3 regions of the Alteromonas sp. OM2203 genome follow, and region 1 is predicted to be linked to each of the others. Evidence: predicted binding sites of a transcription regulator. Region 1 holds the regulator's gene; each other region holds the start of a gene.
The links. Region 1 encodes FliA, which starts transcription of late flagellar genes. Its sites were predicted from a motif close to CTAAAGNTNNNNNNNNNNNNGCCGATA; they were not measured.

Region 1 (10,274 bases):
GTCACATTTGGATTTTTCTGATGCATTTATTGATGATGTGGAAAGTCAGCAGAGTGCTGGTCATCGTGCTAATGACTTACCCTTTCCTGACCACCAAGCCTCAAGCATTGGCGAAGCGCCAATGACACAATCGGCAGAACTTGCACAAATAAAAGAAGAGCTTGCGTCTCTACGGGACGTTCTGCAATATCAAGTTGCTGACCTTATGGAAGCAAAAAATAAGCGTCAAAAACCAGTTCACCAGTACTTGACCACGCGTTTAGTTGATATGGGGTTGAGCAATGCTCTCGCTAATCAGCTAATAAATTACACGCCAGCTCACTATAACGAACGTGACGCGTGGATTTATCTTCTTAACCTATTGGCTAATCGCATAAATGTGACGGGGAACGATATACTTAGTTCACAAGGTGCGGTTGCGTTGGTTGGTCCTACCGGAACAGGTAAAACAACAACAGTTGCCAAATTGGCAGCCCGTTATGCGCAAAAGTATGGTGCAGAGTCAGTCGCTATGATCACCATAGATACGTATAGAATAGCTGCCTATGAGCAGCTAGCGACATACGGAAAAATTATTGGCTGTACGGTAAGAAAAGCGCAGACTAGTGAAGAGTTAGCCGATTTATTATTCCAACTTCGTCATAAGCGACTAGTATTAATCGATACGGCAGGGTTTAGTCAGCGCGATAGTCGATTAATTAAACAAATTAAGCAATTTGACAACGGTCAAATGCCTAAAGTGAAAAAATATTTGGTGGCGCAAGCCAATACCCAATATCCAGCGCTTCAAAGAATCATCCAAGCGTATGATGATATTGAATTAAGTGGCTGTATTTTCACGAAGTTAGATGAATGCTACTCTTTGGGAGAGGTATTGAGCGCTGCCGTTGAGTACCAACTACCGGTTAGCTATGTCACCGATGGTCAGAAAGTGCCAGAAGACATTAAGATTGCAGAGGCGAAATCTTTAGTTTCCGCTGCTGCAAAGCTTTATAAAAAGTACGGTTTGAATCATACTAGTGGTAACAACGCAATTAAAACAGCATAAGTAGTATGATTGACGATCAAGCGAGTAGCTTAAGAAAAATGAAGCAATCACGGTTAATCAAGGTTATCGCCGTCACCGGAGGCAAAGGTGGCGTTGGTAAAACAAATATTACTCTCAATACCGCTATCGCTATGGCGAAGCAGGGTAAGCGAGTCATGGTACTTGACGCGGACCTCGGTCTGGCAAACGTTGATGTTATGCTAGGACTTCGCGTAGAGAAAAACTTATCTCATGTGCTTTCAGGTGAATGTACCCTTGACGATGTTCTCGTCACCGGTCCGCACGGGATCAAGATTGCGCCGGCCACCTCTGGCACGCAGTCGATGGCAGAGTTGTCCCCAACTCAACACGCAGGTTTGATCCGCGCTTTTAGCGAGCTAAGAACGCCGATAGACGTGCTGATTGTCGACACTGCTGCTGGAATTTCAGACATGGTATTGAGCTTCTCGAAGGCTTCTCAAGATATCATGGTCGTGGTTTGCGACGAGCCTACCTCACTAACCGATGCCTACGCCCTAATAAAAATCTTAAATCGCGAACATGGCGTTTTTCGTTTTAAGGTAGTGGCTAATATGGTGCGCGACGTGCGTGAAGGCCAAGAATTATTTAGTAAATTAAGTAAAGTGACAGGGCGTTTTTTGGATGTTGCACTAGAATTAGTGGCAACGGTTCCATTTGATGAAAATATTCGTAAAGCCGTAAGAAAACAAACGGCTATTGTAGATGCCTATCCAGGCTCTCCAGCCGCAGTGGCCATAACACAACTTGCTAGTAGAGCATTGTCATGGCCCATCCCGGCTCAGCCAGGCGGACATCTTGAATTTTTTATTGAACAACTTGTTGCAGAAAAAGCAGTAGGAAATCAGCGTTGAACAGCAAGGCAGCCGCTTATCAACAACAAACCGATAAGTCGCAGTTAGTCGAAAGACATGCGCCATTGGTTAAGCGTATAGCGCATCACTTGATGGCTAGGTTGCCTGCAAGTGTTCTTGTTGATGACCTTATCCAATCAGGCATGATTGGGCTTTTGGAAGCTGCACGAAATTTTGATGGCTCTAAGGGAGCTAGCTTTGAAACCTTTGCAGGCATCCGTATTCGCGGTGCAATGCTAGACGAAATACGCAAAGGAGACTGGACCCCTCGTTCAGTCCATCGTAACGGACGTGCTATTTCGGAAGCTATATCCCAAGTAGAAGGTGAGACCGGAAGGGATGCAAGAGATTCTGATATTGCTGAAAAGCTTAACGTAAGCTTGCAGGATTATCACCAAATGCTCAATGAAGTAAATGCCGGCAAACTTGTCGGAATAGAAGATTTGGGTGTGTCGGAGGACGTAATCACGACTGAGCAGAGTAGAGGCAGTGATGCGCCGCTGGAAGACTTGATGCAGGGCGCTTTTCAAAAAGCACTTGCCCAAGCGATTACAACGCTACCTGAACGGGAAGCGATTGTGCTTTCTTTGTACTATGATGAAGAATTGAATTTACGAGAAATTGGTGAGGTTCTTGATGTAAGTGAGTCAAGAGTCAGTCAAATTCACAGTCAGGCCATGTTAAAACTCAAATCACGAATGAAGTCGTGGCAGGCTGACGAAGAATAGAAATTAATAACAATTAACCCCTCATTGGAGGCTATTTTGGACAAAAGTATGAAAATTCTTGTGGTTGATGATTTTTCTACCATGAGACGTATCATCAAAAACCTTCTTAAAGACTTAGGTTTTGCCAACATCCAAGAAGCGGATGACGGAAGCACTGCACTGCCAATGTTGCAGCAAGGTGATTTTGACTTCGTTGTTACTGACTGGAACATGCCCGGCATGCAAGGTATCGATTTGCTTCGCGCAATTCGAGCAGATGACAAGCTTAAACATTTACCTGTTCTTATGGTTACTGCTGAAGCTAAAAAAGAACAAATCGTTGCTGCAGCGCAAGCCGGTGTGAACGGGTACGTAGTAAAACCCTTTACAGCAGCAACGCTAAAAGAAAAATTAGACAAAATTTTCGAACGTTTAGGTTGATCCAGACGCTCACCAGATAAATGAGGTTTACTGGATGGCAACGAATATAAACGTTCCAATTTCGTTGGAAGAAGCCAAGCAACTCGTTACTTATCTTGAAGAAGGTGATAACGCTTCAGCCAATGCCCTACTTGAAGCAGCATCAATGAAAGAAAACGTTGAGTTGTTTGCTGAAGTAGGAAAATTAACGCGTCAACTTCATGACGCGTTAAATAACTTTCAGATTGATGATCGCATTAAAAACTTAGCAACCGACGATATTCCGGATGCTCAGTCCCGCCTGACTTACGTTATTGAAGAAACTGAGAAAGCTGCTAATACTACTATGGATGCCGTTGAAGCGAGCATGCCAATAGCAGAAATGCTTTCAATGCGCATCGATAAGGTAATGCCAGAATGGAAAAAGTTAATGAATCGCCAAATTGAGCTTGGTGAATTCAAAGCGTTGTGTGCAGACTTAGACGAATTATTAGAAGAAGGTTCGCTTCAGTCAGCTAAACTAACACAACTGCTTACTGAAGTGCTGATGGCCCAAGGTTATCAGGACTTGACGGGGCAAGTTATTCGTCGCGTTATTGACCTTGTAAAAGAGGTGGAGGACAGCTTAGTCAACATGCTTACCATGTTTGGCGAGCGCGATGGAGAAGAACATACTAAACCATCTCGTGTTAAGGCCGATAAGATAGATGGTGTAGAGGCAGAAGGCCCAATTATTGACGCCGAAAAACGAGATGATGTCGTTTCAGGCCAAGATGACGTAGATGATCTTTTGTCTAGCTTAGGTTTTTAGGGGAGCGGGCGCATGTCGTTTGATGTTGACGAGGATATATTACAGGACTTTCTGGTTGAAGCTGGAGAGATTCTTGAACAATTACAAGAACAGCTCGTTGATCTTGAAAACAACCCGGAAGACGCGGATTTACTGAACGCAATATTCCGAGGGTACCATACAGTAAAAGGAGGCGCTGGTTTCCTTTCTCTCACAGAACTCGTCGAAATTTGCCACGGTGCAGAGAACGTATTCGATGTGATGCGAAACGGGCAAAGAACTTTAACCCCTGAACTCATGGATATTATTCTGCAGGCCACCGATGTGGTTGTAGAAATGTTTGAACGAGTGAAGGCTCAGGAGCCACTGCAACCTGCAGACGCGCAGTTAGTTGATACACTGCATAAATTGAGTCGTCCTGAAACGCCAGACGAAAACATATTCGACTCTTTAAGCGCCCCTGTACAAGAAACCGCTGCGGATGAGCCAGAGCTAGTAATAGAAGAACCTACAGCAGAGGCAGAGAGTAAAAGCGATAACGGTGGCGGTATTGACGAAATCACTGAAGATGAGTTCGAAGCGCTGCTCGATGAACTTCACGGTTCTTCGGCACCGGGTCGCTCATCATCAGCTACAACTGAAGCGCCTTCTGCATCTGAGTCAAAGCCGGCCGCTTCAACAACCTCTGCGATAAGTGATAGCGACGATATTACCGACGAAGAATTTGAAGCGCTGTTAGACGATTTACATGGCAAAGGTCAATTCAGCGCCAACGAAGCGCCAGCTGTAGAGACTAAAGCGCCTGCAGCGCCAGCATCTTCAAGCACAGGCGGTGACGAAGAAATTACCGATGACGAATTTGAAGCCCTTCTTGACCAATTACATGGTTCAGGTCAAGGACCAACCAAGTTAGGTGAAGCGCCTAAGCAGGTAGAGCCACCTGTCGACAAGGCAGCGACTGAAGCTGTTCAAAAAGCCAAAGAGGCAGCGCCAAAACCAACTCCTGCACCAAGTGCTCCAGCGCCATCTACCCCCAGCGCGCCAGCAAAAGCAGCAAGTGCTCCACCTAAAAAGGATGATAAGAAAGCGGCTGCCTCTGCACCTCAAGCCGAAACAACCGTGCGGGTTGATACTAAACGCCTTGATCAGATAATGAACATGGTGGGTGAGCTTGTTCTGGTGCGAAATCGTTTGCTTAGCCTTGGTATTAATAGCAACGATGAAAGCATGTCTAAAGCGATTGCTAATCTTGATGTAGTTACTGGCGACCTACAGGGTGCGGTAATGAAAACGCGGATGCAGCCAATTAAAAAGGTATTTGGTCGCTTCCCTCGCGTTGTTCGAGATCTCGCAAGAAGCTTAAAGAAAGAAATTACGCTTGAGCTTGTTGGTGAAGAAACAGATTTAGACAAAAACCTGGTTGAAGCACTGGCCGATCCATTAGTGCATTTGGTTAGAAACTCGGTAGATCATGGCATTGAAATGCCTGATGATCGCGCGGCAGCGGGCAAGCCAAGAATGGGAACCGTCCAACTGTCAGCGTCTCAAGAAGGTGATCATATCCTTCTTACCATTGAAGACGACGGCAAGGGCATGGACCCCGAGAAGCTCAAGGAGATAGCCATTAGTCGTGGCGTGTTAGATGCTGATGCGGCAGCGCGTATGTCTGATGTTGAAGCGTTCAACTTGATTTTTGCTCCGGGCTTTTCTACCAAGACAGAAATTAGCGATATTTCTGGTCGAGGTGTGGGCATGGACGTGGTTAAAACTAAAATTAACCAGCTCAACGGTACGGTCAATATCGATTCACAGCTAGGTAAAGGTACCCGACTTGATATCAAAGTCCCTTTAACGTTAGCTATCCTTCCTACTCTAATGATTGTTGTAGGAAAACAGACCTTTGCGTTACCATTAGGCGCGGTGAACGAAATAATAAACATGGACATCAAGAAGACCAACACGGTCGATGGCCAGCTAACAATGATAGTTCGTTCAAAAGCAATTCCGTTGTTCTTCCTCGGCGAATGGCTGATTCGTGGCCCTAAAAATATTGAAAGAGATAAAGGTCACGTGGTTGTTGTACAAATAGGTACACAGCAAGTTGGATTCGTAGTAGACGCGCTAATAGGTCAAGAAGAGGTGGTTATAAAGCCGCTTGATGCCTTGCTACAGGGGACACCTGGCATGGCTGGAGCAACCATAACTTCAGACGGTGGAATTGCACTTATTTTAGATGTTCCGAGCCTTCTAAAACGGTATGCGCGTAAACCCATTAAGTAAGGCGATGAATTAATAGGAATAGTAATCCATGGTCTTTAAAGTCCTTGTGGTGGACGACTCGACATTTTATCGTCGTCGGGTAAGAGAAATACTCGACAGCGATAAAGAACTTGAAGTAGTCGGGGAAGCGCGAAATGGTCGTGATGCACTAGAAAAAGCAGAAGCGCTTAAACCAGATGTAATAACTATGGATGTGGAGATGCCGGTAATGGACGGCATTTCTGCGGTGAAGGCTATCATGGATAAAAAGCCTACGCCGATCCTTATGTTTTCATCATTAACCTATCACGGCGCCCAAGCCACGCTTGATGCCCTTGAAGCAGGGGCGCTCGATTTCTTGCCAAAGAAATTTGAAGATATTGCGCAAGATAGAAAAGAAGCATCTCATTTATTGTGCACCAAAGTTAGGTTGATAGCGCGCAGGGGCGTTGGTCTTAGGCGTCCGTTATTTAGAGCAACGGAAACAAGACAGTTCCCAGATAATGCGCCCAAACAGGCTTTCTTTAAAACCTCTGGATTATTGTCCGGGCATAAGGACGCTACAAAGCAACCCACCGTATCGTCGGTCAGGGCAACGGGGAAACGCTATAAATGTTTAGCGATTGGTGCATCTACTGGCGGGCCTGTTGCTCTTCAAAAAGTGCTTGCGCCTTTACCTGCAGACTTTCCGTACCCTATTTTGCTTGTCCAGCATATGCCTGGTACGTTTACCACCGCGTTTGCGCAACGGTTAAATTCAAACTGCAACATAAGCGTGAAAGAGGCTGAGCATGGCGACGTATTAAAACCGGGTCACGCCTATCTGGCTCCGGGTGGCAAGCAAATGTTGATAGAAAATATTGGCCTGAGCAAAAGCATAGTAATAACCGATGCAAGCGCGTCGGAAAAGGTCAATTATAAACCTAGCGTAGACCTTACGTTTGGTTCATTGGCTAAAGCTTTTGGTGGTGATGTTTTAGGTATTATCTTGACGGGAATGGGTGCAGACGGTCGGGAAGGCTGTCGATTGTTGAAAGACAAAGGCGCAACCATTTGGGCCCAAGATCAAGATTCTTGTGTTGTATATGGCATGCCGCAAGCTGTAGCGGTTGCTAATATATCGAGCAAGAACATTAATATTGACGATATAGGTAGTTGCGTTCAAACCGAGATGCGCTAGCGCGTTGGACTCTAACGGAATAAACATCATGAAAGTGTGGACTGTAGCAAATCAAAAAGGCGGAGTGGGGAAAACAACCACTACGGTGAGCCTTGGTGGTTTGCTTGCAGAGCAGGGAAAGCGTGTACTTATGATAGATACCGACCCTCATGCATCTCTGAGTTATTATTTCGGTATTGACGCTGAAGCAACGAGTCATTCAGTCTACGATATTTTTATTCAGTCTAGTTCACTTTCTGCCGATAACGTTATGGATTGCTTAAGTCCAACGAAGTTAGACAATCTGTATGTGCTGCCTGCCACAATGGCGTTAGCCACCCTTGATAGGACGATGGGGAGTGAGCAAGGAATGGGGTTAGTCCTTAAAAAGGCCCTGGCTAAAATTGCTGATGAATTTGATGTGGCGATTATTGATTGCCCACCAGTTTTAGGGGTACTTATGGTCAATGCACTAGCAGCATGCGACAAAGTAATTGTACCCACGCAAACAGAATATTTGGCACTAAAGGGGTTAGACAGAATGATTCGGACCATGGAAATTATGGGGCGTTCGTTAAATAAAACCTTCGATACAGTGATAATTCCAACTATGTTTGATAAGCGAACGAACGCTGCGCTAGCATCACGTAAAAAGTTATTAAGCGATTATGGTGAGCGCGTGTGGGAAGGGGTAATCCCCGTAGATACTCACTTTAGAGATGCCAGTTTAGTGCAGTTGCCTATTTCATCTGCTTATCCTAAAACTCGTGGTGTGTCTGCTTATGCGAAGCTATTAGCCGTGTTGGAGAAGTAATAAAATAATGAGCAAGCAATCACCCTTTGCCCGTGAAGAAGTGATGGAGGCCTACTTAGATAGCCTTCTCAAAGAGCCTGAAACACCGGAAGATGTTACTGCGCGCACGGCTAAGTTGCTTGAGCAAGCGTCTCAACAAATAGCGGAAACAACCCTATTAGGCGTTGAAGAGCAAGATTCTACCCAGCACAAAGAAGAGGCGATCGCAGAAAAGGTAACGTCGATTATAGAGACGTCGACGCTTAACTCTGTTGAGGATAATAAGCGAAACCCAGTAGCTCAAACCGAGAGTCAGGAAAATAGGCTTTTAGACACTGAAATTAAATCGAAAGTACCACTAAAGGATACTCTCGGTTTTCGTTTTCAAGCGCTATTCTTTGAAGTGGCGGGTTTAACGCTAGCGGTACCGTTAACTACCCTAGGCGGAATTCATCAAATTGAGAAAATTGGGCCACTTTTCGGAAAACCTGATTGGTTTATGGGTGTAATGCTGCACAGAGAGTCTAAACTCAATGTTGTGGATTCAGCAAAGTGGGTAATGCCAGAAAAATATGATGAAAACCTCGCACAATCGCTCAACTACCGATATCTTATTATGTTAGGAGAAAGTTTGTGGGGGTTGGCAAGTGAAAAGCTTGTTAATACGGTCAATTTGACTACAGATGATGTTAAATGGCGCGAGTCCACAGGAAAACGTCCCTGGTTAGCGGGGATGGTTAAAGAAAAAATGTGCGCGTTAATTGACGTTGAAGAATTAATATCTATGCTTAACAAAGGCTTAAGCAGTAACGACCAGACGCCATAGTATTGGGAGCCAGGTTCATGACCGACGAAAGAACAAGTAGTAATGCCACCGACAGCAATGACGAAGTCCTTCAATGGGTTACGTATCGCCTAGGTGATGAAACATATGGTATTAACGTAATGCAAGTTCAAGAAGTGTTGCGTTATACCGAGATAGCTCCGGTTCCCGGTGCGCCCGATTATGTATTAGGTATTATCAATCTGCGTGGTAACGTGGTAACGGTGATTGATACTCGTGCACGATTTGGTTTGCCGCCAACAGAGATAACAGACAACACACGTATTGTAATTATTGAGTCTGACGAGCAAGTTGTTGGAATTTTGGTTGATAGCGTGGCCGAGGTGGTTTACTTGAAGTCTTCAGAGATTGACAGTGCACCTAACGTGGGCACAGAGGAAAGCGCCAAGTTTATTCAGGGCGTTAGTAACCGCGATGGCGAATTACTCATTCTTGTTGACCTTAATAAATTGCTAAGCGATGAAGAGTGGGATGAGCTTAGCAATATCTAAATAAATGACTGTGCAGTATTATTTAGTACTGCCTGCATTTCCCCAAGGGTTACGTCCATGGATTGGCAGCTTGCTGCACCTACCTTGTTAGAACTAGTTTTGATTGTGTTAGTGGTTGTACTTGCCGTGACGGTTGGGCTGTTGTACTCGCACGTTCGTAAGCTGCGTACTTCTATAGAAACTAGCCAAGCTGAGCATATTGGAGCGCTCGCCCGAGTAGAAGCGTTGGCAAACAACGCGAATAATCAGCAGTCTGAAGCGCAGGCTAGAACTATAGTTATCACTCGACACCTCAAAGAGCTAGATGAAAAGCAGATAAGCATTGAAAATGAGCTTCGCGAGCTTAGGTTACAAGATCCTTCTTTACGCCTTTATCAGCGAGCAGCAGAGCTTGTGAAGCAAGGGGCAAGCATTGACGAGATTATTGAAGCCTGTGATATACCAAGAGCAGAGGCGGAAATGCTGGTTATGGTGCACAAACAAGGTAATTAACAAAACAGTTCTACAAATCTGAAAAGAAAAACGTTTAGACGTCTAGACGTAAAGATGTTGACATATTCCCAGTTATAGACACAATACAGATATCGTAATTTATCACTGGAGCCCTCTATGCCAATTCGTATTCCTGAGCAATTGCCTGCACAGAATGTACTACTAGGTGAAAACATTTTTACCATGGACATGGACAGGGCGGCCAATCAGGATATTCGTCCTCTTGAGGTTGGTATTCTTAATTTAATGCCGAATAAGATCGAAACGGAAGTACAGCTACTTCGTTTGCTCTCAAATACACCGCTTCAAATCAATGTGGACCTTATTCGTATTGACAATCAAGCGCCAAAAAACACGCCGCAGTCGCATATGGACGCTTTTTATCACGACTTCTCTGCC
Region 2 (10,274 bases), 130 kb from region 1:
GGCTTTAAGGCGCCTACGCTTGGTCAAAGTAACGTGCGTAACGTTACAACAGCGTTCGGTACGGGTGGTCAGTTAATCGACCGTGCAACGCTACCACCAACAGACCCAGTATCGCAGCTTAAAGGTGGCGAGCAGTTAACGCCTGAAGAATCAGAAAGTATCACGTTTGGTATAGTAGCCGACTTTGAAAATGGTCTTTTCATTACTGCTGATTACTACAACATTGAGCTGACTGACCGTATTAGTACAGCGTCTGGTATTGCGTTAACTGAAGACGATATTGCAGCACTTATTGCGCAAGGCATTAACGATGCTTCTAGTTTCCAAGAGATCAGTTTCTTTACTAACGACTTCGATACAACTACTGAAGGTCTTGATGTAGTAGCAAACTACTCGATGGAGATGATGGGCGGCGAGACTAAGTTCTCACTTGCCTACAACTGGACATCGACAGAGGTTGACCGTGCATCGGACAACATTTCAGCTGAGCGTATTCGCATGCTAGAAGACAACCTTCCAGCAGTGCGCTACAGTGCAACAGCGAATCACACCAACGGTGACTGGCGCTTCCTTGCACGCTTGAACTATTACGGTAGCATCTTTGAAGATCACTTAGATTCTGCATTGCCTATTGATAAAGTAGGTTCAGAGTTTACTGTGGACTTAGAAGTAGCTTATAACTTCACTGAAGAGTTTACTGTAACGGTAGGCGCGAAAAACGCCTTTGATGAATACCCAGATGAGAATACACAGTATGCCGGTATCGCAGGTTCGTTGTATCCAACTACCTCACCAATCGGTATTAACGGTGGCTTCTATTATCTAAGAGGTGTTTATTCTTTCTAATCGCTAGTTATAGCGAAAACAACTTTCACAAATGTTTCGAAGTGAAGGGGAGCATTAGCTCCCCTTTTATCTTCTATCATCATTTACGTGAAAATTTACCAAAAAACAGGCATTATTGATGCCCATGTAAGCAAATCGAAACACGCAACATTTATTATTATGACGAGAAAGTCGACAGTAGCTGAAACCTTTTTAAAATACCGCTCTAAGTTAATGCGCGCGGTAGGTTCTATTGTTGGCGCCGACGACATTGAAGATATCGTGCAAGAAGCTTTTATAAAGAGTTACGAAGCAGAATTAAAACAAGAAATACAATACGAGCGGACATACATGCTCAAAACAGCGCGTAACTTAGCGCTAAACCATGTTGCAAGAGCTGAAAATAAAAACAAACAGCAGTTGGACGATATGGATATGTTGCCTTACGAACTTGTTGGGCACAGTTTAGAAAAGAATGTAGAAAGTAAAGAGCGCTTTATTCATTTTTGCCGAGCGACAGACACGCTGTCAGCTGATGTAAAACGCGTATTTTTACTCAAAAAAGTATATGGCATGCGACAAAGAGAAATTGCAGAGCTTGTGGGGCTAAGTGAAAGCACCGTAGAGAAGCATGTCGCCAAAGGTTTAATGATGTGCTCTAGATATTTAGCTGAGCTTTCAAAGGACAGTGCATCCCCCCGTGCCACTGCTACCGCGACTCAGGACATAAGCAGTAGTTAACATGAACAATATTCGCCAGTTTTCAAGCAAAGAAGATATTCAAGAGCAAGCCTGCCTTTGGATAAGCCGTCTCGACCGCGGGTTAAAAAGTGACGAAAAAGAAGTATTAGACGATTGGCTATCTGAAAGTAATTCCCACCGCCAAGCATTATTAGATGCTGCAAGTTTATGGGACGATATGTCGGTGCTTAATGAACTAAGTGGGCTATTCCCTCAGCCGACAGCCCGCCAACCGTTGAAAAAACACAGCCTTCCGAAAACAGCAGTTTGGGGCATTGCAGCAACGTTCTTAGTCATGGCAATTGCTGTTGGCGTTATTGTTCAGCGTACATGGTTAGACAACGCGCCTGAATTCGCCGCTGTAAGCCAGAAAGTGCAAACAGGGGTGGGGGAGCAGAAAAACGTTACCCTAGCAGACGGTTCACAGCTTCACCTGAATACAAACTCTACAGTCACCGTAGACTTCACATCAACGGCGCGCAATATCGTGTTGTTGAAAGGCGAAGCTCACTTTGAAGTCGCTCACGATAAAACGCGCCCATTCTCGGTTACCGCGGGTAATAATACGGTAACAGCAGTTGGTACGGCTTTTAATATGCAGTACGTCGACGACAATGCATTTGAATTAGTGGTTACTGATGGAAAAGTATTGGTTAAAGACCGGTTCAAGTCATCATCATCAAACGAATCTCTATTTGGAAAACGCCCCGTTTCGGAAGAAGGTCTGCTGATGTTTGCGGGAGAGAAAGCTACTGTGTTAGGTAAAGTAGAAGCCCGCGAGAGTATGTCGCAAAATGATATTGACGATGATTTAGCGTGGCAGCAGGGCATGATAGTATTTAAAGGCGAGCCATTAGATGCCGTGTTGGCAGAAATTGGACGTTATACACCTGTTCGTTTTCACATTTCTGACGATAGTTTACGTAAACGACGTGTAGCAGGATACTTCAAAGTAGGCGATATAGATGGCTTACTTTCTGCGCTAAAGAGCAGTTTCAATATTAATTATCAACGAGTCACTGAAACAACGATTGAACTGAGCACTGCGAAAAGTTAAATATTTCTGAAAGCTGGGTGCTTTCGATGATTACTCATTGGCATCATTTTATTTAATGTGACAATATAATTAAAATAATAAGCACATCGATTTAATATCTTGCAGTACGGCAATTTTGCAATAAGCAGGCAATCTAAAAATAAAAGAAAAAAGCTGCATGCTTTCGCGTGTTCGGCTTGTTGTCGTTCGCAAAATAAAATACTCAAACGCTTTATATCTAGTGTGTTTTTACCTGCGCATATAGTCTCTGGTATTTTTCTCCTTTTATGGCCAACGGAAACGGTGTTTGCGCAAAATATTAGCGACTCGCCCATTTTGTCTGAAACCCAGTCTTCCTCTGATGCAATTACATTTTCAATACCTGCCCAAAACGCCAATGAGGCGCTGACTGAGCTTGCTAAACAAGCCAATACAACGTTGTTGTTTCCCTTTGATCTAGCAAGAAAAGTAAAGACGAATGCTTTAGAAGGTACGTTTACATTGGATGAAGCCTTGACCCAGCTTCTCGAAGGAACGGAGCTTGCCGTTATTAGTGATGAAAACGGCGTATTGAGTATTCGTTCGCGCTCATCCCTTCTAGCGAAACCAAAACAAAGCGAAGACAACGAGAATGAGGTTGAGGAAAAGACTAATGGACTTGAAAAAATCGCTGTCGTTGGTACTAGAAACTCGCCTAGAAGTGCTGTGGATTCACCGGTCCCTCTCGATGTTATTGGCTCTGACGCGCTAAGTTCTCAAGGTAATACCGACGTGCTCTCTATGTTGAGCGTGATGGTTCCATCTCTTAATGTAAATGACCAGCCAATAAATGATGCTAGCAGCTTGGTGAGGCCTGCGAATTTAAGAGGTATGTCTTCAGATCATACGTTGTTGCTTCTAAATGGAAAACGACGACATCGCTCCGCGGTTATCACGTTTCTAGGTGGCGGTTTATCTGATGGGGCACAAGGGCCAGATATTTCAGTTATACCCGCTTATGCCCTGAAGCAAGTAGAGGTACTGCGAGATGGGGCATCGGCTCAGTATGGCTCAGATGCTATAGCTGGCGTTATTAACTTCGTCTTGAAAGATGCAAGAGAAGGAGGCAGTGTCGCTTTGAAGCTTGGCGGATACAGCGAAGGTGACGGCGAGCTTTTTCAATTTCAGGCGAATAAAGGTTTCGGCATAGGAGAGACAGGCTTTATCAACGCCACAGCTGAGTACAGGCAGCAAAATGGTACATCTCGTTCTGTTCAACGCACTGATGCTCAAAACCTTCAAGAGCAAGGTAATACATTTATTCAAACACCTGCTCAAATTTGGGGGGCGTTAGATGTGAACGAAGATATCAAACTCGCACTCAATGCTGGCCTTGACCTGTCTTCTTCATCGAAATTGTATAGTTTTGCTACCGCGGCACGCCGTGAGATTAATGGTGGATTCTATTTTCGAAATCCACAAACTCGTGAAGGTGTGTTTAGCCGCACGGACTCTGCTACTGGAGAAAGTCGTCTTATTGTTGCGGATTTAGATGGGTTGGAAAACGGTATTACATGCCCTTCTATTACCCTTTCAAGTAGTAATGTTTTATCAAATCCCGATTATCAACGAATAGCAGATAACTCAACCGCGCTTGGTGCAAACTGTTTTGCCTTTAACGAGTGGTTTCCCGGCGGGTTTACGCCCCAATTTGGCGGATCGATTACTGATGCCTCAGTTGCTATGGGAATAAGGCACGAACTTCCCGATGGCTGGGCGATGGATGCAAGCGCCACACTTGGATACAGTGATATTGAGTACACTATTTCAAATACGGTTAATCCATCATTGGGCCCTCAAACACCCACAACTTTCTCACCTGGAGGCGTTTCGCAGGTAGAACGTACGTTTAATCTGGACTTTACCAAGTTAATACAAACCATTTTTGAAGATCCAATCAGCATTGCCCTGGGTGTTGAATGGCGCAAAGAAACCTACTTTCAGAAAGCGGGTGATGAAGCGTCGTATGTTGCAGGTCCCTACGCACTAGAGCCTCCACTGGGCTTGAATCAAGGATTTTCTATAGGGTCAAACGGCTTCCCAGGTTATCAGCCGCAGTCAGCAGGCCATTGGAGTCGCAATAATTGGGCGCTGTATGCGGACGTTGAGCTTTTCGTTACAGAAGAATGGCAGTTTGGTATGGCGACACGCGTTGAACATTTTAGTGATTTTGGTTCAACGTTCGACGGCAAGGTAAGTACTCGATATAAATTAAACGATCTGTTTGCATTACGCGGGTCGGTTAATACCGGGTTTAAAGCACCCACAGTGGGTCAAAGCAACGTAATCAATGTTACCACTGCCTATGGTATAAACGGGTTGGAGGACCAGGCGACGCTGCCGCCTACCGACCTAATATCGCTCCAGCTCGGTGCAACGCCACTGACACCCGAAGAGTCGGTTAACTTCAGTTTAGGGGTGGTTATGCAGGCAAGTGAGACCTTTTTTGCCACTTTGGATTATTTTAATATTCGTCTTGCGGATAGAATAAGTACCACATCAGCTATACCGTTGACCGAAGAGGACATTACTGCACTCATCGCTAAGGGGCGCCTTGATGCAGCTAAATATAATGCAGCTAAATATTTTACTAATGATTTTGATACGAAGACACAAGGTGTCGATATCGTTGTAAATTACAGCTTTTCTCATGAGGATTGGTCAAACTCTTTGCTGCTCGCTTATAACTGGACAGACACGCAGGTGGAACGGGTTACTCGCTACCCAGCTCTAGTCAATGGCGAAATACAACTTTTACCAAATCTAACCCAGGCTCGCGTTAAAATGTTAGAAGATAACCTGCCGGGTCATCGAGGCAGTCTTACTCTCGAGCAATCAAAAGGTAATTGGGCTTTTACTTGGCGTTTAAATTATTACGGCAAATTTTATGAGGACCATCTTGATGCCTCAGCGGGTATGGATATTTTTGGCAGTGCGCTAACCACGTTTGATGCTCAACTCTCTTGGCAAGTACTACCGCACACTGTGCTTACCTTTGGAGCGCAAAACCTCTTCGACGCGCTTCCTGAAGAAAATCCATTTCAAGGAGAGGTTGGGGCGCTTTACCCACCTACATCTCCAAGTGGCATTAATGGTGCTTTCTATTACGCAGGGCTTGAATATACTTTCAAGTGATAGTCCGACAGTTGTATTTCAAATCACTGCTTTGAATGGTGTTATAGAAAGGATAATCAAGTGAGGTTCTTCGTGTTTTTCGCCACATTAATGCTGCGGAAAGTAGAAGGCATTGTGATAGAGACGGAAGAAAAAAGGGACAGATGGAATAAAGTGAAATGGGCCTAATGAACGTTCCTAGCCCACGTTTTTAAATAAGGTTTCATCGACAATTGTTTGATCAATAATTTGCTGTGCCATATTGATGCACTTGCCGCATTGAGAACCAAGCTCTAAATGTTGACGTAACTCACGCATATTCCCCACACCGTTTTCTTCAACAGCCGCGCGAATGCTCTTATCAGTTACCCCATAGCACATACAAACAAACATTAAACGTACTCCAAATGAATCTGTAAATGATAATAATTGCTATTCATAAATTTGGCAAGCAGATATTTAAAATTTAATGCAGTGAAATTGATTGCTGTTTGAACTATGCAAAAAGGTTTTTGCTCTCTGATTGGTATGATCTGTCAGAAAAAGCAGCATAGGGTATTGTTATTCGAATAATAGTACCTACCTTTGCTCATAGATAGTTATCTTAAATAATTGCGCTAAGTAATTATTTTTATTATTACAATCCACATTTAAATGGAGAGACTCATGAGTGTATTAGTTGGCCGCCCGGCGCCAGATTTTACTGCGGCAGCAGTGCTTGGTAGCGGTGAAATTGTTGATACTTTCACGCTAAGCGAAGCTATAAAAGGTAAAAAAGCAGTCGTCTTTTTCTACCCGCTAGATTTCACATTTGTTTGCCCGTCTGAGCTTATTGCGTTTGACAAACGTTTCGACGAATTCAAAAAGCGCGGTGTTGAGGTAATTGGTGTGTCGATCGATTCTCAATTTTCACACAACGCGTGGAGAAACACTCCAGTAAATCAAGGTGGTATCGGCCCTGTTAAGTATACTTTGGTGGCGGATGTCAAACATGATATTTGCCAAGCTTATGATGTAGAGCACCCTGAAGACGGTGTAGCGTTCCGCGGTTCATTTCTTATCGATGAACAAGGTATGGTACGTCACCAAGTAGTAAACGATCTGCCACTTGGCCGAAACGTAGACGAAATGCTGCGTATGGTTGATGCACTAGCGTTCCATGAGGAGCATGGTGAAGTTTGCCCGGCGGGTTGGACCGAAGGTAAAGCGGGTATGGATGCGTCACCTGAAGGCGTGGCTAAGTATTTATCTGAAGAAGCTGACAAGTTATAAGTTAACCCCGTAAAATCAATAAAAGAACGGCGCCAATTGGCGCCGTTCTTGTTTTTCACCAATCCGTATAGATAATTACACATCTGCATTTAAGCAGCATGCTCATCATCGAAAGATTAGGCCTTTTAGTTTAATCTTCGCTTCCTACAGGCCAGCCGCCCAATGCTTTATATCGATTCACCATATAGCAAAATAATTCGGTAGTTTTCTGCGCGTCATACAGTGCACTGTGTGCTTCGTTTTGATCAAATTCAATGCCAGCAGCACGGCAAGCTTTTACCAGAACAGTTTGTCCTAGCGCCAAGCCAGCAAGGCTTGTTGTATCGAAGGATACGAAAGGGTGAAATGGCGTTCGTTTAATATTACAGCGTTCTAACGCAGCATTGACAAAACTCTGATCGAAAGTAGCGTTGTGAGCCACAATAACCGACCGCTGACAATCGGCATTTTTTTGCGCTTTGCGAATACCTTTACAGAGATCTTTCATCGCTTCACTTTCTTCGATAGCGCCTCGCAGAGCACAATTAGGGTCAATACCATTAAATTCTAGCGCTGCGGGCTCTAAATTCGCACCCTCGAAAGGATCGATATGGTAATGGAAAGTTTGATCCGGGTGCAAAATACCGTTGTCGTCCATTTTGACGGTTACCGCCGCGAGTTCCAATAGAGCGTCGGTACCTGCATTAAATCCGGCTGTTTCAACGTCGATGACAACGGGAAAATAACCTCTAAAGCGCTGGGAAAGAAGGGGCGGGTTAGCAGACATAAACACTCTTGTAGACTAGATTAGAAAAACAAGTTGATGACTTTAAATGTGCACCAACATGAGAACGTACGAGAATAATGAATTATCGCAAGGATGTTACTGAGTTGCCAGTTTCAATTTGAAGACTATCAAATGAAGATGAGATTAGTAGCTAAAACAAGAAAAGTGAATGGTATTAGGCGCTAAACTTTTCTACACTTTGGACGATAAACACATTATAGGTGGAACTACGCGCTGCCATATTTGCTATGGCGATAGTTTTTACTAAGGTAAATTGAGCTTGTTCGAGTTTACTTAGCAGCGTGGATAATGTGGCTTTCAAAAGGGTGAGGTGATGAAAAATGTAGCCTGCACCTGGTTTAGTTTGATTTTCGTAATGGTGTCGAAATGGTCTCGAAATTAAAATATATCGCGTTGATCGGGATGGTGAGTTCACTTTCCTCCCAAGCCGCCATGCGGCAGTATTCTGCGACAATAGAGAGCTCTAGCTGGCGTATCGATACCGACACACGCTTACAGTGTACGCTTAATCATGATTTGCCAGGATATGGTGAAGCCATGTTCACAAGCACCGCATCAAAACAGCTCAATATGGAATTTGAGCTGGATATGCATTTGCTGCCCAGTAAATTTGATATGGCTGCTGTTTATTCTGTACCACCAAAGTGGATGCCGGGCGTTGCACCTAAGCCTATTGCGGATATGTCGCTTCGGAAACAATATAATGGTGACCTGCCTAAAGACGCTGCATGGACGATGCTATCTGAACTAGAAAAAGGTTTTTGGCCCACCATCTATTATCAAGATTGGTACAATAAGTACGACCAAGTCAGTGTAGCGCTAAACGCAAGTAATTTTTCGAGTGTATATCGCGAATTCGTTAAGTGTGTATCTAATTTACTGCCTTTCAATTTTGACGATATCGCCTATACGGTACTGTCTTATCAAAACAACAGCACTGAGCTTACTAAGTACTCACAAAAGCGCCTTACTATGATAGGTGAGTATTTAAAAGAGGACAGCGAGCTAGAACTGGTGCTTCTTGATGGTTATACCGACAGTTACGGTGGCCGTTGGAACAATGAGCAGCTTTCTATACGCCGCGCTAATGAGGTCAAAAGTTACCTCACAACGCTTGGTGTGCCTGAAGATAGAATTAAGCTTACCGGTCATGGCGAAAAACGCCACATCGCGCCAAACGATACGAGAGAAAGCCGTGCGCAAAACCGACGAGTGGTAGTACGTCTGTCTAAATCTTAAGCGCTGGTTGGCTATTACCAACTTACCAAAGTATAAGAAATGGAGGGGAAAATTTCGCCCTCTACTTCTTGGTAGATCGCCATGACAAAACTGGGACTAAGTGATCAGTAAATACACCGTCAGCATTTACAACCTTATCAAGCATGTCTAGCACTTGCTCGCTTGTCATGCTGTCAGGCAAAGCGTCTTTTCGGTAGGTGTAAGGGTGGATCGTCAGCCCGTTTTTGTGAGCGAACTCAAGCCACTTTGCCGCTTCAATCTTCCCCTTTGCCATTGCTTTGTTATTCAGTAGGTGGCCTAACCATGGCCCTATACCATCAGCATAAGATGCTACTTCGTTCATACCTTCTTCAGAACGAACCCAATCATAGTCGGTGTCACTTTCGCCCCAGCTATTCTCGCCTATAAGCATCACCACTTTGCCTTTATAACCCAATGTTTCGCGAATGCGTTTCACTTCTTTAAAATCAAAACATTGAATATAGCTGTTGCTATTTTCCACACCGAAACCGAACGCATTGAGGGTGTCGATGACAATCTTACTCGCATCAACGCCTTCGTCGTGGTGAAAAGCAGGAGACTTAACTTCAGGATACACGCCAACAGCTGCTTCAAACTGGCGATTAAGCTCGCTGATAAGCTCAAAGTGCTCAGTTAATGTAGCAATCTTAAAATTCGCGTGTTTACCTTGGTATCTATCCTTAAATACGGGGGTACCGTTGCCACCTGTACGTTCATGTACTCTTAGTGCTCTCAATTCTGCAAGTGTAAAATCCCGTGCATAATACCTTCCGTCAGCACGGTGCCGAGCGGGAAATACGTCTTCAACATCGGTAACGGTTTCCAGATGAATATCGTGTAAAACAACAGGTATATCGTCTTTGGTAATGACTACATCTTGTTCTATAAAGTCGGGCCGCAAAGAGAAGGCAAGCGTAGCAGCTTCAAGTGTATGTTCTGGTAAATATCCTGATGCGCCGCGATGTGCAATAACCGTGAAGGACTTAGTAGCGTTTGCTTCATTAGTGTTAGCAAGTGGCGCACTTGATGTGAAAATGCTTGAACACACTAATAGTAAAGCAGGTAAAAGACTTTTCTGTATAGCCTTACCTTTCACACTATTTGAATAAACTAACTTTTTGTACTGCACAGTAGCACTACTCCATGTGTTCATTGTTATTTGCCTTTTCTCTTCTAAGCCTTTTAAATTATTAGGCCTCA
Region 3 (10,274 bases), 2.1 Mb from region 1:
TACGCCATTTGAAGTGACAAGCTCTGCAATTGCGTCCATTTTTCTTTTTGAACCGCAAACGCATGCTTTAACTCTTTGTATTTATACGCAAGTTCTAGCCCTTCTATACTGCGTTTTAACGTGCGCTGTTTAACACGCATCACGCGTTTTTTAGTGGCGTAGTAATCACTCATTCGCTGCATCAATAAGTCGTATTCTTCTTGAATAGTGTTCATCATCTCTTCAGCGTTGGGCAGTAGCGATACTTTTTCACTCGCTCTTTGCAACTGCATCGCAGCAAGTGCTTTTTCAATACGCTCTTCTGGCACCTTGCGAAGGTTCGACGTTAGACCTACAAAAGACAGGCCTCTTATGAGCCATTTAGTCGGGTCAAACTGATACCAACGAATGCCGTTACGGTAATCGTACTCAAATATATGGTGATAGTTGTGATAACCCTCGCCAAAAGTAAAGAATGCTAGAACGCCATTATCACGTGCCGTATTCTTATCGGTATAAGGCTGACTACCCCAAAAATGCGCAAGAGAATTGATGAAAAACGTAACATGATGCACAAGCACGAGACGAAGCACACCTGCTACTAAAATCATGCCAAGAACATCACCATTTAGATAACCTAACAACCCTGTAACACCAAAGTTGGCCGCTAGCACAATAGGCAAGTAGTACTTGTGTTGCCAAATAACCACCTTGTCTTTTTGTAGATCTTTACAGTTGCTGTAATCATCGTAACGCTTAGCTTGATACTCACGTAACATCCAGCCGATATGGGCGAACCAAAGCCCTTTTTTCGCTGAGTAAGGATCTTTATCGTTATCATCAACATGGCGATGGTGCACACGGTGATCTGATGACCAATGCAAAATACTATTTTGCAACGCCATAGCACCACCTATTGCTAGAATGACTCGCACAACAACATTGGCATCATAGGTTTTGTGCGACCACAAGCGGTGATAACCAGCAGTGATAGACATACCTGTGAAGTAAAATAAGAAGATAGCAGTACCGATTTCTGCCCAATCGATACCCTGGTAAGCCACCCATAGCGGCACACCAATAAATGCAATAGCGCCTGATATAATAAATACCAGCACATTAGTTAGGATAAGAGGAGGTTTTTTCATTTTATACTACTTGGCTTACAACTGTTCGCTAATTTATCGTTTTACAGAGCTTCAGGCAAGCAAAACCCAGATAAGTTCTGCTTACATGTGTAAAGTTTAATTATAGTAAAGCTAACGTAGAACGCGCGTATTTATTGATTTTTTTGCTTAATACTTGTTTATAAAAGAGATGATTTTGTTTCTCTTCCCCCACAAGCCTGTGTTGCGATAAACTACACGAGCTAGTCTTTGATGTTTGAAATTTGATTGCGTTGATGGCTATTGAGATGACAACTGCGCTAATTCCAAGTCGCTGAAAATCATCATGCCGTTACAACCTAATCAACAAGTGGTGCGAATGTGAGTCGACAAGAACAGAAATTAAAAACCCGCCAAAACATTATCCATGCTGCGTTTTCACTGCTAGACGAAAACCGTAGTTTATCGGCAATCAGCTTACGTGAAGTTGCCAGGGAAGCGGGTATCGCACCAACTTCATTTTACCGACACTTCAAAGATATGGACGAACTAGGGTTAACGCTAGTAGATGAAGCGGGTTTAGCACTGCGTCAGCTTATGCGTCAGGCAAGACGCCGCATTGCTTCAGGGGGCGGCGTTATTCACACCTCTGTTGAAACCTTCATGGAGTTTATCGCTGCTAATACTAACGTGTTTCGACTTCTTCTTAGGGAACACACGGGGACATCATCTGCTTACCGATTAGCGGTATTCAGAGAAATACAGCATTTCATCGATGAACTAACCGACTATATCATTGAACAGCAGGGCGTGGAGTACGCATGCGCGCAGCTTCAAGCTGATGCTATGGTAAGACTGGTGTTTAGTGCTGGAGCAGAGGCATTAGAAGCTGACGATAAACTTCGCCGAGAAATTGGTGAGAGAGTGAAAGCGCAGCTTCGTTTTGTTCAAGTAGGCGCTACGCAGAAAGGCTAGCCTAGGAATATTATTAAAATTTGTATGAAATTGGCCCCAGCCAGCCTTTGTATCTCACTCAGATCAGCTTTTGCGTGTAAGTAGAACCCCTGCCTCTATGTGATGAGTGAACGGGAACTGATCAAAAAGCGCTGATTCTGCAATTTCATGTGTTTCGCTCAGCAATTCAAGGTTTAGCGCCAAGGTTTCAGGGTTACACGAAATATAAATAATATTGTCGTAGTCCTGAATCATTCTCAATGAATCTTTATCTAAGCCTGCCCTAGGCGGATCCACTAAAACCGTAGTGAAGTTATATGTACTTAAGTCTATACCTTCTAAACGACTAAACGCGCGCTCGCCTTTCATTGCCTGAGTAAATTCTTCGGCGGCTAATCTGACTATCTTCACGTTGCTAAGCTGATTTTGTTCAATATTAAACTGAGCAGCTTGAACAGAAGGTTTGGCAATTTCGGTTCCCACGACATTATCAAAATGAAGCGCAAGCGGCAGTGAGAAGTTACCCGCACCACAATACATTTCAAGCAGGTCTCCAGAAAGCGGCTTTACACAATCCAATGCCCATTCAATCATTTTGCAGTTTACTTCGGCATTGGGCTGAGTGAAGCTATTTTCGATGTGCTTGAAAATAAACTCTTTACCGTTTACGGGTAAACGTTCAATAACAAAATCGTTGTCGATAATAAGCTTTTGTTTTCTAGCACGACCAATGATGTTTACTTTCGGAAAATGGGCTTCGAGCGTCGCTTTTAACTTTCTTGCAGCCTCTTCCCATTTTTCATCTAACTGACGATGATATAGAAGGCTGATAACAACCTCACCAGATAGCGCAGAAAGATAATCTATTTGAAAAAGCTTCTTTCTTAGTGATTCGTTTGGTCTAACTTCCTCAAGCAATAGTGCCATGGCATCGTTTATTGCTTTACACGCAGGGGGGAAGCTATCTACGCGGTACTTCTCTTTCGTTTCTTGATTGAACATGATGTGAAATAAGTCATTTCCCTCATGCCAAACTCTAAACTCGGCGCGCATACGGTAGTGCGTTGGTTGAGACGGGAACACAGAAAGTTCAGGCGCATTAAATGGAGAAAGCAACGCGGTGAGACGATCTACTTTTTCGTCTAATTGAGCTTCATAGCGTTGTTGTTCGGTCGCGGTCATAAAATTCTCCATTCACAGTTAAGGGCGCGAATTGTAGACCCTTATAAAATAACTGCAATACACCCAGCATGAATCTGAGCCCTTAGCTGAAAAAAATCTGTATTAAAATTAAACAATATCGATTCTTTGCCGATAATATGAAAGAGGATAGTGAGGATCAAATTATGAACGTGGGTCAAATCAAGGCTTTCATGAACGAGCAAAAGGTCGATCAGAAAGCTGATCAGAAGGCTTCTGTTAACCCAAATGAAGCGTTAAAGAAGCAATTGCAACAGGATGGTTTGCAACAGGCGGCCGAATTTTCTAAACAGCAAGCGGCGTCGGTATCCATGTCTAGTAGTCAAACTAGCATTGGCATGAGAATCGTCAGTACGAGTTTAAGCCAATCTTTGGAAATAGACGGGCAGAAGCCAAAGGATGTCAAAGAAAAGAATCTAGAAGAGAAGTCGAATAGTTTGTTCGACTTCGAAAAAGTTGCAAAAAATGTACTTAAGTTCGTAGGCGGTGTTATTCGCGGAGCTGCCGATGGTGGTGCAAGTGATGAGAAGTTAAATAGTTTATTTAGCCAAGCAAGAGAAGGCGTAAGCCGAGGCTTTGCCATGGCTGAAAAAGATTTAGCCGGTTTTATGAATGAAGAGATCGAGCAAGGAATGACAAAAAGTCGCGATCTTATCGACACGGGTATAGATGATCTAGAGACCGATATTTTTGGTCGCGAACAAGCAAATGCTGTCACACTTTCGTCGTTAAATGCCGTTGCTGCATCTGATGAGAAAAGTGGTAGTTTGACGATCAGAACTAAAGATGGCGATGAAGTAAGTTTTAGCTTCGAGAGTTTGCGTTCGGTTCAGGCATCTCAGCAGCTAAACTTTGAGACTCAGACATCTGAAAGGCAGCCTAGCGCAGAAAATGGTGAGCAAAGTGAAACTAACTTCTCGGCGTCTTATACTCAGCAAACTTCGTATCAGTACTATGAACGAAGTGGTATTAGCTTCTCATTGAAAGGAGAGCTTGATGAAGATGAATTGGACTCGATAGCTGATTTGGTTGGGCAAGTTCAAGACCTAGCTGACACCTTCTACAGTGGCGATATCGATAAGGCATTTGACGAAGCGTTAAGCTTAGGCTTTGACGATAAGGAATTAGTGGGTTACGCACTACAACTAAACAGAACAACACAAACTGAAGTATTGAAAACATACGAGAACATCCAGCATTATAGCGAAGATAATAACGATAACGCTAAATACGGAAACGTAGTAAGTCCAGTAGCTCAGTATTTAGAAAAGATGATGGATACGTTTGCCAATGCAGAGAATAAGCTAGCAAGTAGCGAAGACTACAATGCGTTAATTGCTGGATTGATAAACGAAATGAAAGATGTGCAGGTACCAGACTTAATTTCTGCTATTAATAGATTTCGATCTTTTAATCAGACCTTACTAGACGGGCTGCCTCAATCTGCTGAAACTAACGAGTCTTAAATCCCCCTAAAATGAAAAAGCCCGGTGCTGATGCTTACCGGGCTTTTTTATGTGGTGATGTAGATTATTCGTGATCGACTTTGTCTTTCGCTGGGCGCACTTTTAACGTGCGTTCTTGAAAGATCGAATCGTTTGTCTTATCGATAACGCTATTAAGATCGTCAGTCACCACCTCGATAAAGCCGTAGCCTTTTCGTTTTCCGGTTTTACGATCCTTCATGAGTCGAACTGACTGTACTTCAATAAAACTGCTGAAGTACTCCTTCACGGCGTTTTCATTTGCACGATAAGGCAAATTGCCTACATACAAGGTTTCTATCGATCCTTCACTAGAATGTGCTCTGGCATCTGAGGAAGATGGACTTTGAATAAGAGACGCTAGCCATGGAGTAACGATACCGCTAATCAACAGAGCTGCTGACACGGTTAGCGGAACATGAACGTTCAAACTAGCAGAAGAAAATAACAAGTAACCTGCAATTGCAAAAATAGCGCTAATAACAGCGCATTGAATAAAGCCTACTTTCATATACCTACCTTTCTATTGTTTATTATGGTGTTGGAGGCTGTATACAGTTTACTCATTTGTAACAATTAGAACAATAAAATGTGAAAAAACTAGTCGAAAGATGCATTGAGCTGATAGGAATGATGCAGAAATGAGCGTTTAACACTAAAAATGGCTTAAAAAGCAAAAAAATCCAATTCAAGTGTTGATCTTTCTCAACAGGTATCTATAATGCGCTCCACGTTCTGAGGGGGCTTCGAGAAAAAGAAAGCCAACTTGGCAACAAGTGCGAAACCAAGTTTTCAAGCAAATAAAAAGTTTAAAAACATGGTTGACATCGAAAACAAACGATGTAAAATGCGCACCTCACTCGAACAGGGTGAGTCACTAAGAGGCAACGGCTTCTAGTGAATAGCAGTGACGCTGCTACGTTCTTTAACAATTTAGACAAGACAATCTGTGTGGGCACTCGTTAAGAGTGTCACATAACGACGATTCATATTTCGATATATTTAATTGAAGAGTTTGATCATGGCTCAGATTGAACGCTGGCGGCAGGCCTAACACATGCAAGTCGAACGGTAACAGGATGTGCTTGCACATCGCTGACGAGTGGCGGACGGGTGAGTAATGCTTGGGAACTTGCCTTTGCGAGGGGGATAACAGTTGGAAACGACTGCTAATACCGCATAATATCTTAGGATCAAACGGGGCTTAGGCTCCGGCGCAAAGAGAGGCCCAAGTGAGATTAGCTAGTTGGTGAGGTAAAAGCTCACCAAGGCAACGATCTCTAGCTGTTCTGAGAGGAAGATCAGCCACACTGGGACTGAGACACGGCCCAGACTCCTACGGGAGGCAGCAGTGGGGAATATTGCACAATGGGGGAAACCCTGATGCAGCCATGCCGCGTGTGTGAAGAAGGCCTTCGGGTTGTAAAGCACTTTCAGTTGTGAGGAAAAGTTAGTAGTTAATACCTGCTAGCCGTGACGTTAACAACAGAAGAAGCACCGGCTAACTCCGTGCCAGCAGCCGCGGTAATACGGAGGGTGCGAGCGTTAATCGGAATTACTGGGCGTAAAGCGCACGCAGGCGGTTTGTTAAGCTAGATGTGAAAGCCCCGGGCTCAACCTGGGATGGTCATTTAGAACTGGCAGACTAGAGTCTTGGAGAGGGGAGTGGAATTCCAGGTGTAGCGGTGAAATGCGTAGATATCTGGAGGAACATCAGTGGCGAAGGCGACTCCCTGGCCAAAGACTGACGCTCATGTGCGAAAGTGTGGGTAGCGAACAGGATTAGATACCCTGGTAGTCCACACCGTAAACGCTGTCTACTAGCTGTGTGTGCCTTTAAGGCGTGCGTAGCGAAGCTAACGCGATAAGTAGACCGCCTGGGGAGTACGGCCGCAAGGTTAAAACTCAAATGAATTGACGGGGGCCCGCACAAGCGGTGGAGCATGTGGTTTAATTCGATGCAACGCGAAGAACCTTACCTACACTTGACATGCTGAGAAGTTACTAGAGATAGTTTCGTGCCTTCGGGAACTCAGACACAGGTGCTGCATGGCTGTCGTCAGCTCGTGTCGTGAGATGTTGGGTTAAGTCCCGCAACGAGCGCAACCCTTGTCCTTAGTTGCCAGCATTAAGTTGGGCACTCTAAGGAGACTGCCGGTGACAAACCGGAGGAAGGTGGGGACGACGTCAAGTCATCATGGCCCTTACGTGTAGGGCTACACACGTGCTACAATGGCATTTACAGAGGGAAGCGAGACAGTGATGTGGAGCGGACCCCTTAAAGAATGTCGTAGTCCGGATTGGAGTCTGCAACTCGACTCCATGAAGTCGGAATCGCTAGTAATCGCAGGTCAGAATACTGCGGTGAATACGTTCCCGGGCCTTGTACACACCGCCCGTCACACCATGGGAGTGGGATGCAAAAGAAGTAGTTAGTCTAACCTTCGGGAGGACGATTACCACTTTGTGTTTCATGACTGGGGTGAAGTCGTAACAAGGTAACCCTAGGGGAACCTGGGGTTGGATCACCTCCTTACCATTACGTCGAAAGACGCACTTGATGCAGTGCCTACACAGATAGTCTTGTTTAAAAATGAAGAACGACACAAGTTTATGGGGCTATAGCTCAGCTGGGAGAGCGCCTGATTTGCATTCAGGAGGTCAGCAGTTCGATCCTGCTTAGCTCCACCATCTACTTGACACTGAGTTTGTTGTTAACAAGCTTAGAAACTGAAGGCTTGTAGCTCAGCTGGTTAGAGCGCACCCCTGATAAGGGTGAGGTCGGCAGTTCAAGTCTGCCCAAGCCTACCATTCACCTGCACTTGCTTCGCAAGTGGTCGTGAAAAAGCCGCTTAACCGGAAGGGAATCGGGTGACCGACCCAGCATCCTGACGGTTTTTCTACTCGCTAAAGTTGGCGGTAGTTAAAGGCTAAGGTAGAAACTGATTTTATGTGTCACGTTGGACCCGAAATCCTAATGAATATTTACTGTTTCAGTAAGCATTGATTAGGGTTTTTTACTCTAAAGATGAAAGTACTGCTTTTGCAGGAAACATCAAATGTTCTTTAACAATTTGGAAAGCTGATATTAATAGTAATCAATCAAAATTGAGTAACTGAGAAATCGAAAGATGACTTTTTACTCTACTTGACTGAATTGCTTGTTATCAATTTATTGATAACAAGGCAATTCTTCCGATTAGCTTGTCATTCATGCGACATAACTTAGACAGAAGTCAAAAGGCTGTTTGGGGTTGTATGGTTAAGTGACGAAGCGTATACGGTGGATGCCTTGGCAGTTAGAGGCGATGAAGGACGTGTAAGTCTGCGAAAAGCTGTGGTGAGCCGACAAAATGCATTTGAGCCACAGATGTCCGAATGGGGAAACCCACCTGTTTACAGGTATCGTTACGTGAATACATAGCGTAACGAGGCGAACGAGGGGAACTGAAACATCTAAGTACCCTTAGGAAAAGAAATCAATTGAGATTCCCCTAGTAGCGGCGAGCGAACGGGGAACAGCCCTTAAGCTGTATTGAATGTAGTGGAATCCTTTGGGAAGAGGAGCGATACAAGGTGATAGCCCTGTACACGACGCAATCTTTACAGTGAAATCGAGTAGGTCGGGACACGTGTTATCTTGACTGAATATGGGGGGACCATCCTCCAAGGCTAAATACTCCTAACTGACCGATAGTGAACCAGTACCGTGAGGGAAAGGCGAAAAGAACCCCTGTGAGGGGAGTGAAATAGAACCTGAAACCGTATACGTACAAGCAGTGGGAGCACCTTCGTGGTGTGACTGCGTACCTTTTGTATAATGGGTCAGCGACTTATATTTAGTAGCGAGGTTAAGTGAATAACGGAGCCGTAGCGAAAGCGAGTGTTAACTGCGCGTTTAGTTGCTAGGTATAGACCCGAAACCCGGTGATCTAGCCATGGGCAGGTTGAAGGTTGAGTAACATCAACTGGAGGACCGAACCCACTAACGTTGAAAAGTTAGGGGATGACCTGTGGCTGGGGGTGAAAGGCCAATCAAACCGGGAGATAGCTGGTTCTCCCCGAAATCTATTTAGGTAGAGCCTCGGACGAATTCCATTGGGGGTAGAGCACTGTTAAGGCTAGGGGGTCATCCCGACTTACCAACCCTTTGCAAACTCCGAATACCAATGAGAACTATCCGGGAGACACACGGCGGGTGCTAACGTCCGTCGTGGAGAGGGAAACAACCCAGACCGCCAGCTAAGGTCCCAAAATATTGCTAAGTGGGAAACGATGTGGGAAGGCACAGACAGCTAGGAGGTTGGCTTAGAAGCAGCCACCCTTTAAAGAAAGCGTAATAGCTCACTAGTCGAGTCGGCCTGCGCGGAAGATGTAACGGGGCTAAGCAATATACCGAAGCTGCGGCAGCACAGTTTACTGTGCTGGGTAGGGGAGCGTTGTGTAAGTGGATGAAGGTGAGTTGTAAAGCTTGCTGGACATATCACAAGTGCGAATGCTGACATGAGTAACGATAATGGGAGTGAAAAACTCCCACGCCGGAAGACCAAGGTTTCCTGTCCCATGCTAATCAGGGCAGGGTAAGTCGGCCCCTAAGGCGAGGCAGAAATGCGTAGTCGATGGGAAACGGATTAATATTTCCGTACTTATATAATCAGTGATGGAGGGACGGAGAAGGCTAGGCAAGCTTGGCGTTGGTTGTCCAAGTGAAAGCGAGTAGGCCGAAAACTTAGGTAAATCCGGGTTTTTAAAGCTGAGACGCGAGACGAGCTCCCAAGGGAGTGAAGTTGTTGATGCCCTGCTTCCAGGAAAAGCTTCTAAACTTATGATTATATGAACCGTACCCCAAACCGACACAGGTGGTCAGGTAGAGAATACTAAGGCGCTTGAGAGAACTCGGGTGAAGGAACTCGGCAAAATTGTACCGTAACTTCGGGAGAAGGTACGCCCCTGTTTGTGAACACTTCGCGTGGTAAGCAAATGGGGGCCGCAGTGACCAGGTGGCTGGGACTGTTTATTAAAAACACAGCACTCTGCAAACTCGTAAGAGGACGTATAGGGTGTGACACCTGCCCGGTGCCGGAAGGTTAATTGATGGGGTTAGTTTTCGGACGAAGCTCTTGATCGAAGCCCCGGTAAACGGCGGCCGTAACTATAACGGTCCTAAGGTAGCGAAATTCCTTGTCGGGTAAGTTCCGACCTGCACGAATGGTGTAACCATGGCCACGCTGTCTCCACCCGAGACTCAGTGAAATTGAAATCGCAGTGAAGATGCTGTGTACCCGCACCTAGACGGAAAGACCCCGTGAACCTTTACTACAGCTTGGCACTGAACATTGAACCTACATGTGTAGGATAGGTGGGAGGCTTTGAAGCACAGTCGCTAGATTGTGTGGAGCCGTCCTTGAAATACCACCCTTGTATGTTTGATGTTCTAACATTGGCCCCTTATCGGGGTTGTGGACAGTGTCTGGTGGGTAGTTTGACTGGGGCGGTCTCCTCCCAAATAGTAACGGAGGAGCACGAAGGTTAGCTAATCACGGTCGGACAT

Region 2: ACM0P2_RS05985 (flagellar protein MotY) is a predicted target of FliA. The motif match lies at 7,976-8,002, and genes of this name have one in related genera.
Region 3: ACM0P2_RS16200 (DUF5610 domain-containing protein) is a predicted target of FliA. The motif match lies at 3,330-3,356, and genes of this name have one in related genera.

What each region holds. Positions count from the first base shown of each region.
Region 1 covers NZ_CP183209.1:1,202,255-1,212,528, forward strand. Annotated here, with positions in the region: gene flhF (flagellar biosynthesis protein FlhF) at 1-1,048, shown strand, start outside; gene ACM0P2_RS05350 (MinD/ParA family protein) at 1,054-1,920, shown strand; gene ACM0P2_RS05355 (RNA polymerase sigma factor FliA) at 1,917-2,648, shown strand; gene cheY (chemotaxis response regulator CheY) at 2,685-3,068, shown strand; gene ACM0P2_RS05365 (protein phosphatase CheZ) at 3,103-3,858, shown strand; gene ACM0P2_RS05370 (chemotaxis protein CheW) at 3,871-6,117, shown strand; gene ACM0P2_RS05375 (protein-glutamate methylesterase/protein-glutamine glutaminase) at 6,146-7,276, shown strand; gene ACM0P2_RS05380 (ParA family protein) at 7,305-8,069, shown strand; gene ACM0P2_RS05385 (chemotaxis protein CheW) at 8,077-8,874, shown strand; gene ACM0P2_RS05390 (chemotaxis protein CheW) at 8,892-9,383, shown strand; gene ACM0P2_RS05395 (DUF2802 domain-containing protein) at 9,441-9,875, shown strand; gene metA (homoserine O-acetyltransferase MetA) at 9,993-10,274, shown strand, end outside.
Region 2 covers NZ_CP183209.1:1,336,503-1,346,776, forward strand. Annotated here, with positions in the region: gene ACM0P2_RS05950 (TonB-dependent receptor plug domain-containing protein) at 1-846, shown strand, start outside; gene ACM0P2_RS05955 (RNA polymerase sigma factor) at 1,006-1,566, shown strand; gene ACM0P2_RS05960 (FecR family protein) at 1,568-2,623, shown strand; gene ACM0P2_RS05965 (TonB-dependent receptor domain-containing protein) at 2,906-5,776, shown strand; gene ACM0P2_RS05970 (bacterioferritin-associated ferredoxin) at 5,954-6,148, opposite strand; gene ACM0P2_RS05975 (peroxiredoxin) at 6,422-7,027, shown strand; gene rnt (ribonuclease T) at 7,158-7,793, opposite strand; gene ACM0P2_RS05985 (flagellar protein MotY) at 8,181-9,053, shown strand; gene glpQ (glycerophosphodiester phosphodiesterase) at 9,115-10,227, opposite strand.
Region 3 covers NZ_CP183209.1:3,674,779-3,685,052, reverse strand. Annotated here, with positions in the region: gene ACM0P2_RS16215 (acyl-CoA desaturase) at 1-1,127, opposite strand, end outside; gene fabR (HTH-type transcriptional repressor FabR) at 1,467-2,060, shown strand; gene trmA (tRNA (uridine(54)-C5)-methyltransferase TrmA) at 2,124-3,221, opposite strand; gene ACM0P2_RS16200 (DUF5610 domain-containing protein) at 3,386-4,705, shown strand; gene ACM0P2_RS16195 (RNA recognition motif domain-containing protein) at 4,770-5,234, opposite strand; rRNA gene ACM0P2_RS16190 (16S ribosomal RNA) at 5,727-7,259, shown strand; tRNA gene ACM0P2_RS16185 (tRNA-Ala) at 7,339-7,414, shown strand; tRNA gene ACM0P2_RS16180 (tRNA-Ile) at 7,458-7,534, shown strand; rRNA gene ACM0P2_RS16175 (23S ribosomal RNA) at 7,984-10,274, shown strand, end outside.